Regions from separate parts of the Pseudoalteromonas sp. CO325X genome, predicted to be linked through region 2. Evidence: predicted binding sites of a transcription regulator. Region 2 holds the regulator's gene; the other holds the start of a gene.

Region 1 (5,776 bases), on a different contig from region 2:
CTTGGCCTGACTGAGTAGCGCTTTAACGGGGTTAATGTTGCCAAGAGCATTAGAAACATGAGCCAGGGCAAATACCTTGGGTCGATACTGGGCAATCATTTGCTCCGCTTGAGCGATATCGAGTAGACCAGCCGGGGTGACTGGGACGGCCATCAATGTTGCACCGGTGCGCCTCGCCAGCTGCTGCCAGGGTACGATGTTGGCGTGGTGCTCAAGCTCGGTAATTAAAATCACGTCTTTGGGTTGTAGCTGCGCCGTCAGCCCATAGGCAACCAAGTTAATAGCCTCGGTGGCCCCTTTGGTCCATACCAGTTCGTTATGCTGACAGCCGATAAATTCGGCCACTTGCTGGCGAGCGTGCTCATAACGGCTGGTTGCTTGCTGACTTAATTGGTGTGCGCCGCGATGCACGTTGGCGTTTTCTTGGCTGTAAAAGCGCGTCAAGGTGTCAATCACACAGCGTGGTTTGTGCGCCGTTGCGGCCGAATCAAAATAAACACGTTCGGTGTCACCATGTTGAGTCAGGGCAGGGAAATCTTGGCGTATTGCGTCTATATCAAACATGGTTAGTAAAGCTGGCTGTACAAATGCCGCCATTGTAGAGAACTAGGCTGAAATGGCAATAAAAAAGGCCGCTTGGGAGCGACCTTTTTCAACTCTAAAACGCGTTGCTTAACGCTTGTCTTGAGCGACGTAATCGCGCTTCGTTGCGCCTTTGTATAGCTGACGTGGACGGCTGATCTTGTGACCAGGTTGAGACAGCATTTCATCCCAGTGCGAGATCCAACCGACAGTACGCGACATAGCGAAAATAACGGTGAACATGCTGGTTGGGATACCGATCGCCTTAAGAATGATACCAGAGTAGAAGTCTACGTTCGGGTATAGTTTCTTCTCAACGAAGTAAGGGTCTTCAAGAGCAATTTGCTCTAGGCGCATAGCAACATCTAGAAGTGGATCTTCGATGTTTAGCTCTTTCAATACTTCGTGGCAGGTGTCACGCATTACCGTGGCACGTGGGTCGAAGTTTTTGTAAACACGGTGACCGAAGCCCATTAGGCGGAACGGGTCGTTCTTATCTTTCGCTTTAGCGATGTATTCGTCAATGCGATCAACTGAGCCGATCTCTTGTAGCATGTTCAAACATGCTTCGTTAGCACCACCGTGCGCAGGGCCCCAAAGTGATGCGATACCCGCTGCGATACATGCATAAGGGTTAGCACCAGATGAACCAGCAATACGTACCGTTGAAGTTGATGCGTTTTGCTCGTGGTCAGCGTGCAACATGAAGATACGGTCCATGGCTTTAGCAAGCACAGGATTTACTTGGTAATCTTCAGAAGGCACTGAGAACATCATGTGTAAGAAGTTCTCTGCATAGCTCAGGTCGTTACGTGGGTAAACGAACGGTTGGCCAATGGTGTACTTGTACGCCATTGCTGCGATAGTCGGCAGCTTCGCAACTAGGCGAGTGGCACTGCGCTTACGCTGTGCTGGGTCTGAGATATCTAAGTCTTGGTGATAGAAAGAAGACATTGCACCAACCACACCACATAGCATCGCCATTGGGTGAGCATCAACGCGGAAACCTTGGAAGAAGGCCGCCACTTTCTCGTGCACCATAGTGCTTAGAGTGATTGACTTAGAGAATTCTTCAAGCTCTGCTTCTGACGGTAATTCGCCGTTAAGCAGTAAGTAGCAAAGTTCGACGTAGTTAGATTGTTCAGCAAGCTGATCAATGGGGTAACCACGGTGTAGCAATACGCCTTTACCACCGTCGATGTAGGTGATAGATGAGTCACAAGAGCCAGTCGACATGAACCCTGGGTCGTAGGTGAAGTAGCCGTGTGCGCCTAAGGTACGGACGTCGATAACGTCTTGACCCGCAGTACCTTCGTAAATGGGAAGTTCAATCGGGTCTTGTCCATCAATATGGACAGTGGCTTTCTTATCTGCCATCTAATTATCTCCTATAAGAATAACAAGCTAAAGCTGTTATGCGTGATACTAATGTTAAGCAAATTCCGATCATTCTAACGTACAAGAGGGGTAGAAAGTCAATTTTAATGCATTTGTGTATAATAAATATTCTGCAAAGATTAAATATTATACCAATGGCTAATTCGCAAACCTCCGTGACTAAACAAGAATTGTAATATCCGCTGCAGACTTATATACTGTCAGGGGTTCAATACCGTAACGTCTTTGAGTAAACCGTTTATGACAAACACGTGAAATTTCGCTTTAAAATTGAACAAATAAAGTGATCTTTTTTCGCGTCTGTGGGTTTATTTATGTGAGCGCATTTATGCAGTGATTGCATAAATGGTTATAACAACAATGTAGATGGCTCTATTTATCAATGTGAGCAAGATGGGCAAGTAACTGTGAAAAAGCAAAGACCTGTAAATCTCGATCTAACGACCATCTCTATGCCAGCAACGGCCAAAGCATCAATTCTGCACCGCGTCACCGGTGTCGCAATGTTCTTTGCCTTGACCTTTGTTATCTGGGCATGGGCTGTGTCACTGTCTTCTCCGGAAGGATTTGAATTTGTCAAAAGCCTGTTAACCGGGTTTGTTGCCAAATTTATCGCCTGGGGTACCCTCACCGTTCTCTCGTATCACTTCATCGCAGGTGTACGCCACTTAATCCAAGACTTGGGTCCGTGGAAAGAATTAGATTCAGGCAATGCAACCGCTAAAATCGGCTTTGTATTGTGGGTGATTGTTGCCGTATTGGCGGGAGTTTGGCTATGGTCTTAAATCAAGCATCTTTAAAGCGTGATGGTGTTCAGGATTTCGTATCGCTACGAGCGACGGCACTTATCATCAGCTCTTATGCACTATTTATTATTGGTTATCTGCTATGCACTCCAGCATTAACCTATGAAGCATGGTCGGGGTTATTCGGTAACTTCGCGATGAAGGTATATACCCTAATCGCCCTTGCGTGCATTATGGTGCACGCACGCATCGGCCTATGGCAGGTGCTGACCGACTATGTAAAGAACGCCAAACTACGCGCGTTTCTTGGCTTCGTATTAAACCTTATGGCCCTATCTTACGTAGTAGTTGGCCTGTTTGTTCTATGGGGTGTTTAAGTGAAATATTCAGTTCGCGAATTTGACGCAGTAGTGGTTGGCGCTGGCGGTGCAGGTATGCGCGCAGCGTTAGCAATCACTGAATCAGGCAAGTCTTGTGCGCTTATTTCCAAGGTTTTCCCAACCCGTTCACACACCGTGTCGGCTCAGGGTGGTATTACCGTAGCACTAGGTAACTCGCACGAGGATAACTGGGAATGGCACATGTACGATACCGTTAAGGGCTCCGACTACATCGGTGACCAAGACGCCATTGAGTACATGTGTAAAACTGGCCCAGAGGCAATCACCGAGCTTGAAAACATGGGCTTGCCTTTCTCACGCTTTGAGAACGGCCGCGTATATCAGCGCCCATTCGGTGGTCAGTCGAAAAACTTCGGCGGCGAGCAAGCAGCGCGTACAGCGGCTGCAGCGGACCGTACCGGTCACGCCTTGCTGCACTGCTTATATCAGCAAAACGTAAAGAACAAAACCAATGTATATTCTGAGTGGTATGCACTGGACCTTGTTAAAAACGACGACGGCGCGGTAGTGGGTTGTACAGCTATCGACATCGAGTCTGGTGAAGTGGTTTACTTCAAATCGAAAGTGGTTGTGCTTGCCACCGGTGGTGCAGGGCGTATTTATGCCTCGACCACTAACGCGCACATCAACACGGGTGACGGCGTGGGTATGGCCACACGTGCTGGCGTAGCCATGCAAGACATGGAAATGTGGCAGTTCCACCCAACCGGGATCGCCGGTGCCGGAACCCTGGTAACTGAAGGTTGCCGTGGTGAAGGGGGTTATCTTCTGAACAAAGATGGCGAGCGCTTCATGGAGCGTTATGCGCCTAATGCCAAAGACTTAGCGTCACGTGACGTAGTTGCCCGTTCAATGATGACCGAAATCCGCGAAGGTCGTGGTTGTGAAGGTCCATGGGGCCCGCACATTAAACTGAAACTGGATCACCTTGGTGAGGAAACGCTAAATCTACGTCTACCTGGCGTATGTGACCTAGCTAAAACCTTCGCCCACGTTGACCCAGCGAAAGAGCCAATTCCAGTTATTCCAACCTGTCACTACATGATGGGTGGTGTACCAACTAATGTGAACGGCCAAGTGCTAAGCGTTGATGCCCAAGGCAACGATACGCTAGTAGAAGGTCTATTCGCAGTCGGTGAAATCGCTTGTGTATCTGTACACGGTGCTAACCGCCTAGGTGGTAACTCTCTACTTGATTTGGTTGTATTTGGTCGTGCAGCAGGTAACTACCTAGGTGTTTACTTGAACGATTACCAAGCGCAACGTGATGCTTCAAGCGACAACATTGAAGGTGCATTGGCACGTTTCAACCGTTGGGAAACATCAAAAGAAGGCCAGGGCGAAGACCCAGTGCAAATCAAAAAAGACCTACAGCAATGTATGCAGCTTAACTTCTCGGTATTCCGTGAAGGGGATTCAATGGCAACGGGTCTTAAAGAGCTTAAAGAAATTCGCGAGCGTCTTCAGCATGCCCGCTTGGACGACAAATCAAGCGAGTTCAACACTCAACGTATCGAGTGTTTAGAGCTTGATAACTTGATGGAAACAGCTTACTCAACAGCGGTTGCTGCGAATTTCCGTACTGAGAGCCGTGGTGCGCACTCGCGCTTCGACTACCCGGACCGTGATGACGAAAATTGGCTGTGCCACAGTGTTTACAACCCCGAGACAGAAGAAATGTCTAAGCGTGATGTAAACTATGCACCTAAGCTTCGTGAAGCGTTCCCACCTAAAGCTCGTACTTACTAGGAGAGATGACGATGGCAACTTTAGAATTATCTGTTTATCGTTACAATCCAGACGTGGATGATGCGCCATTCATGAAAGACTACACCCTTGAGGTGGAAGAAGGTCGTGACATGATGGTGCTTGACGCACTGCTGATGTTAAAAGAGCAAGATCCAAGCCTGGCATTTCGTCGTTCCTGCCGTGAAGGGGTATGTGGCTCCGATGGTGTGAACATGAATGGTAAAAATGGCCTTGCCTGTATTACGCCAATTTCTGCATTGCAGACAAACGGCAAGGGCAAGGTAGTGATTCGTCCACTACCGGGTTTACCGGTTATTCGTGACCTTGTAATCGACATGTCGCAATTCTACACTCAGTACGAGAAAGTGAAGCCGTATCTCATTAATGATACGCCTCCAGCGGGTGAGCGTTTGCAGTCGATTGAAGATCGTGAAAAGCTAGATGGGCTATACGAATGTATTCTTTGTGCATGTTGTTCAACATCATGCCCAAGTTTCTGGTGGAATCCAGACAAATTTATCGGCCCGGCCGGCCTATTACACGCTTACCGCTTCTTAGCGGATAGCCGAGATACCGCCACCGATGAGCGCTTGGCAGATTTAGACGATGCATTCAGCGTATTCCGTTGTCACAATATCATGAACTGTGTCAATGTATGTCCGAAAGGTTTGAATCCGACCAAAGCGATTGGGCAAATCAAATCAATGCTTCTTAATCGTTCCGTTTAAGGGCATAATAGAACTAAGAATGGCTGGACGTCTGTCTGGCCATTCTTCGATCACTTACTTGAGTTTTAAGTAAGTCAGACAATGTAAATTCTGCGCTAGATAAAAGGGCTTATAAATGCACGATGGTGTGATGAAGGCATGGCTAGAGTCTTCTCATCTGTACGGCGGTAAC
Region 2 (5,776 bases):
GGATTACGCGCTGTTTCCACACTTAACCGTGGCGCAAAACATAGCCTTTGGTTTAAAGGGCATGAGCAAAGCTAACAAACAGCAGCGGGTAGCCGAAATGCTCGCACTGGTGCATCTAGATGAGTGTGGAGGGCGTTATCCACACCAGCTTTCAGGCGGCCAACAGCAACGTGTTGCCATAGCGAGAGCGCTGGCATACAAACCTAGTCTATTGCTACTTGATGAGCCGTTTTCGAATATTGATCATCAGGTGCGTTTTCAACTAATCGCTGACATTCGCCGCATTATTAAAGACCAGCGCGTCTCTGCTATTTTTGTTACCCACTCTAAAGAAGAAGCATTTGCCTTTGCCGACACATTAGCGGTCATGCACAACGGACAAATTGCGCAGCAAGGTACGGCGAAACAATTATTCCAGCACCCTAACTCTAAAGTTGTGGCAGAGTTCTTAGGCACTGGTGTGTATATTGATGCCACTATCGTTGATGCCGAGCATGTGCAAACGCCCTTTGGTATTGTGCGCTCTTTACAGCCTTTGCCATCATCGGGGAAGGGGCAAGTGTATGTTCGTCCCCACGATATGCAGTTGATTGGTGATGAACACGGTGAAGTGACGTTACTATCACAGCGTTTTGTCGGCACAGAATACGTTTATCGCGTCAGCGTGTTTGCTCAAGAAGTTGAAATTCCTGCTAAGGCTGAACAAGAGTTTTTGCCGAGTCAGAAGCTATCGCTTACAATTACCCCACACTCTGTGAATTTCTTCGCTGATTAAGCGCGAATTCATAGCCTTTATGTAGCCGCGCGGGCGGCTTGGCGCCGGTAATAGGCGTTGCTAACAATAACAACGAAAGGAATGGTAACTTAATGCCCAGAGCGCAATCCGGTGTGTGCGCGCAGGCCAATTTGCACGGCTTGCACTTGTTTCTCAATGTCCTTGATGGCCATGATCACGCAGTTAAAAGTAAGCTCGCACAGTTAGTGGACCTGCAAAGCGAATACGATGATCGCTTCTCTGAGGCCATGGTTTCCAGCTTTGTCGCCATAGGTGCGCAGTACTGGCCGCACTTTCACCCCGATGCCATGCCTGCAGAATTAGCGAGCTTTCCAAGTATCCCCAACCGTGACCATCACGTGCTAGCACAGCCGTTCGATTTGTTTATACAAATTCGCTCGGACCGCGAAGATGTCAATCATCTATTTGGCCAGCGAGTATTGAAGCTGCTAGGCAGTGATGTCGAGCTTGTCGAGGAGATCACCTGTTATCGCTTTTTAGACGGCCGTGATTTTAATGGCTTTCTTTACGCTCCGGATACGCCTCATGGACGACAAAAAAATCTCACGGCCCTCATTAATGAACCCGACAATGATTTTGTAAAAGGTAGTTATGTGCACGTCCAGCGCTTTACCCACAACCTAAATGCCTGGCAAGCGCTCAGCATCGAAGAACAAGAGTTGGTGATTGGCCGTACTCGTCTGGATGCCGAGCTGCTCATGCCGATTAATGCCAACAGTCACGCGGCGCGCTCAGAGTTGAAAGATGAAAAAGGCGAGCCGCTGTTACTGCACCAAGGCATGCCCTTTGGCACCATGACCAAGCAAGGCTTGTTGTCGGTGACCTGCGCCGCCAGTGGCGACGCGTTTACGCAAATGCTGAAAAGTCAGTTAGGGGATCATCATCATTATGATGCTTGGCTGGACTTTACCCAGGCCGACATGGGCTCAGCGTTTTTTGCCCCCTCGGTGGACTTTTTAAAGTCGTTAGCTACACGTTCTCAAACAGCTTACGCACCCGCTCCAGAGTAATATCAATTTCTGAGACTTTGGCGGGGGCAATAAAAATGGTGTCGTCTCCGGCAATGGTTCCCAGCACGCCATCGGCCTTACCGAGAGAATCGAGCAAGCGCGCGATTAATTGTGCTGCACCTGGGCTGGTGGTGATGATGATCATCATCTCATTGTGAACAATATCCAGTACTAATTGGCGCAGTGGTGACTTCGCAGTGGGAACGGCTAATTCTGCGGGTAAGCAATAGACCATTTCTTGTTTGGCGTTGCGTGTACGCACCGCACCAAACTTGCTGAGCATGCGCGAAACTTTGCTTTGGCTGATGTTATCGAAGCCTTGTTCTTTTAGGGCATCAACAATCTCTCCTTGTGAGCCGAAATTTTCTTCTTTTAGGAGGGCTTTAAAGGCTTTTACCAAGGCTTCTTGTTTTTCTTGCGCGTGCATAATAATGGTCTTTGTAGCTTAAAGTCTTATCATTCTACCCAAGAACCGGGGTTATTTCATCCAAGGCACGGAGGTTTACAGTGAAGTTTACGACTATGGTCGAGATTATCGTCAAAATAACGCGGATAAATTTGTCTTTATCGGCGCTTTTCATTATCTTTAAGGCCACCAAAAGGTCAGATGACCCAAATCTTGATAACCCAATCTCGTTATTTTACGGAGAATTAAAATGAAAGTTGCCGTTTTAGGTGCTGCCGGTGGTATCGGTCAAGCGCTCTCTTTGCTACTAAAAAATAGCCTTCCTGCTGGTTCTGAGCTTGCTCTATACGACGTAGCCCCTGTGGTTCCTGGTGTTGCTGTTGACCTATCACACATCCCAACTGCGGTTGATGTAAAGGGCTTCGGTAAAGAAGACTTAGACGCAGCACTAAACGGTTGTGACATTGTTTTAATCCCGGCGGGTATGCCGCGTAAGCCGGGCATGGACCGCGCTGATTTGTTTAATGTAAACGCCAGCATTGTCCAGACGCTAGCTGAGGGCATTGTTAAAAACTGCCCGAAAGCCATGGTCGGTGTTATCACTAACCCGGTCAACGGCACAGTGCCAATCGTTGCTGAAGTATTCAAAAAAGCAGGCACTTATGACCCTGCACGCGTATTTGGTGTAACAACACTTGACGTGATCCGTGCTGAAACTTTCATTGCTGAGCTAAAAGGCCTGAACGTGAACGACGTGAAAGTGCCAGTAATTGGTGGTCACTCAGGGACTACTATTCTACCTCTACTGTCTCAAGTAGAAGGTGCGAGCTTCTCTGATGAGGAAGTTGCGGCGCTAACTAAGCGTATCCAAAACGCCGGTACCGAAGTTGTTGAAGCAAAAGCGGGTGGCGGCAGTGCTACACTTTCTATGGGCGCAGCTGCAGCGCGCTTCTGCTTGTCACTAGTCAAAGGCATGCAAGGTGAAGAGGTTGTTGAATACGCCTATGTTGAAGGTAATGGTGAAGACGCACAGTTCTTCGCTCAGCCGGTACGTCTTGGTAAAAATGGTGTCGAAGAGTTGCTTTCTTACGGTGAACTAAGCGCCTTTGAACAACAAGCCAAAGAAGACATGCTGGGCACCTTGAATAAAGATATTCAAGAAGGCATCGACTTCATGAATAAGTAATAGCCACCATGGCGGTTACTTCATGATATTGGCTAATAGCGATATCATGCTAAAAGCCCCTATAGTTCTGCTATAGGGGCTTTTTTGTGCATCTATTTCCTTTCTTCTTACTGGTCTGACCATTTGTCGCTAAGCGTAAATTACTTTAATTTGCGCGCATATCCACCATAATTGGCTGAATAAAAATTGATGTGAACTGGGTCAATTTTGACAGCTTGCGGTGAATTTGATACCTTAACCGCACTTTTTGGTATGACCAATTTACCCAAAGCATAAATCAACGATGTCATTGAAAGTAAAAGCAGCGAAATTATCGGACGTGATCTTGGCCCAGCTTGAGAATATGATTCTTGAGGGATCGCTGGCGCCAGGGGAAAAGCTTCCGCCTGAGCGTGAGCTGGCTAAGCAGTTTGAAGTATCGCGCCCATCGCTGCGTGAGGCAATTCAAAAACTCGAAGCCAAGGGGTTGGTGACGCGCCGCCAAGGTGGTGGCACCTTTGTAAAGAACCAATTGGAAGAGGGCTTAAGTGATCCACTGTTTGAGTTGATCAGTAAGCACCCAGAGTCGCAGTTTGATTTACTGGAGTTTCGCCATGCCCTCGAAGGTATCGCCGCCTATTATGCGGCATTGCGCGGGACTCAAAATGACTTTGTAAAGGTAAAGCATAGCTTTGAAAAAATAGCGCAAGTAAGTGATGACCTCAGTGCCAAGGCGAAAGCTATTAACGCTTTTCACTTTTGTATCGCTGAAGCGTCTCATAACGTGGTGTTACTGCACTTAGTGCGTGGCATGCAAGCTTTACTTGAGCAAAACGTACTGCAAAACTTGCAGGTATTGATGAAGAAAACCGCCGTGTCGCAGCAATTAGCGCAGCACCGCAAAGTGTTGATGGACGCCGTCATTGAAGGCCGCCCTGAAGAGGCACGCCTGGCCAGTAATGCGCACTTAGCCTTTATCGAAGAAGCCTTACTGGAAGCAACGAAAGAGCATTCGCGTATTGAGCGCTCTTTGCGACGTACCAGAGCACAATAAATTCGCTGTAAGCCTCAGTTGAGCATCGCGCTTAAGCTGGGGCTTTTTGGCATTTTAAATTCGTATTTTAAACATAAGGAAAACTCCATATGTCTGAAGTCAATAACGTTGACGTAGACGCACTCGAAACCCAGGAATGGCTACAAGCCCTTGAGTCGGTTGTGCGTGAAGAGGGCGTTGAGCGAGCTCAATACATCCTTGAACAAGTGCTAGAGCAAGCACGTCTTGATGGCGTAGATATGCCAACTGGCACTACCACAAACTACGTCAATACCATCCCCGCTGACCAAGAGCCAGCGTACCCAGGTGATGTGAACGTTGAGCGTCGTATCCGCTCTATCATTCGCTGGAATGCGATTATGATTGTTCTGCGTGCCTCGAAAAAGGATCTTGACTTGGGTGGACACATGGCGTCTTTCCAATCATCAGCGGCATTTTATGAAGTTTGCTTCAACCACTTCTTCCGCGCGCCAAATGAGCAAGACGGTGGTGATTTGGTGTATTACCAAGGTCACATTTCACCGGGTATTTATGCACGTGCCTTCGTCGAAGGGCGCCTGAGCGCAGAGCAGCTTGATAACTTCCGCCAAGAAGTAGATGGAAAAGGGTTACCTTCATACCCACACCCTAAGTTGATGCCTGAGTTTTGGCAGTTCCCAACCGTGTCTATGGGTCTAGGTCCTATCGCTTCAATCTATCAAGCTCGCTTCCTCAAGTATCTTGAAGGTCGTGGCCTGAAAGACACCAGCAACCAACGCGTTTATGCCTTCCTAGGTGATGGTGAAATGGATGAGCCAGAATCACGGGGCGCAATTTCCTTTGCTGCTCGTGAAGGCTTGGACAACTTATGCTACCTAATTAACTGTAACCTGCAGCGTCTTGATGGCCCAGTTATGGGTAATGGCAAGATTATCCAAGAGCTTGAAGGCCTGTTCAAAGGGGCTGGTTGGAACGTCATCAAAGTCGTGTGGGGCAGTGGCTGGGATAAATTACTGGCTAAAGACACCACAGGTAAATTGCTACAGCTGATGAACGAAACGGTTGACGGCGATTACCAAACCTATAAGTCTAAAGACGGTGCCTATGTGCGCGAGCACTTCTTCGGTCGTTACCCAGAAACGGCGGCACTTGTTGCCGATATGACCGACGACGAAATCTTTGCCTTAAAGCGCGGTGGTCACGAGCCATCGAAGCTATTCGCAGCCTTTAAAGCGGCACAAGATACTAAGGGCCGTCCTACGGTGATCTTAGCGAAAACCGTTAAAGGTTATGGCATGGGCGATGCCGCCGAAGGTAAAAACATTGCTCACCAAGTGAAGAAAATGGACATGACCCACGTGGCTCA

Evidence for each region. Region 2 encodes ArgR, which controls arginine synthesis, uptake and breakdown. Its sites were predicted from a motif close to ANTGAATANNTATTCANT; they were not measured.
Region 1: EXT46_RS13360 (citrate synthase) is a predicted target of ArgR. The motif match lies at 2,056-2,073, and genes of this name have one in related genera.

The regions. Positions count from the first base shown of each region.
Region 1 is NZ_SGPG01000022.1:251,373-257,148, forward strand. Features, by position in the region: gene EXT46_RS13355 (cysteine desulfurase) at 1-597, opposite strand, end outside; gene EXT46_RS13360 (citrate synthase) at 673-1,959, opposite strand; gene sdhC (succinate dehydrogenase, cytochrome b556 subunit) at 2,388-2,765, shown strand; gene sdhD (succinate dehydrogenase, hydrophobic membrane anchor protein) at 2,756-3,103, shown strand; gene sdhA (succinate dehydrogenase flavoprotein subunit) at 3,104-4,876, shown strand; gene EXT46_RS13380 (succinate dehydrogenase iron-sulfur subunit) at 4,888-5,604, shown strand; gene EXT46_RS13385 (2-oxoglutarate dehydrogenase E1 component) at 5,720-5,776, shown strand, end outside.
Region 2 is NZ_SGPG01000032.1:328,569-334,344, reverse strand. Features, by position in the region: gene EXT46_RS17040 (ABC transporter ATP-binding protein) at 1-775, shown strand, start outside; gene EXT46_RS17035 (Dyp-type peroxidase) at 868-1,806, shown strand; gene argR (transcriptional regulator ArgR) at 1,766-2,233, opposite strand; gene mdh (malate dehydrogenase) at 2,463-3,398, shown strand; gene pdhR (pyruvate dehydrogenase complex transcriptional repressor PdhR) at 3,682-4,431, shown strand; gene aceE (pyruvate dehydrogenase (acetyl-transferring), homodimeric type) at 4,521-5,776, shown strand, end outside.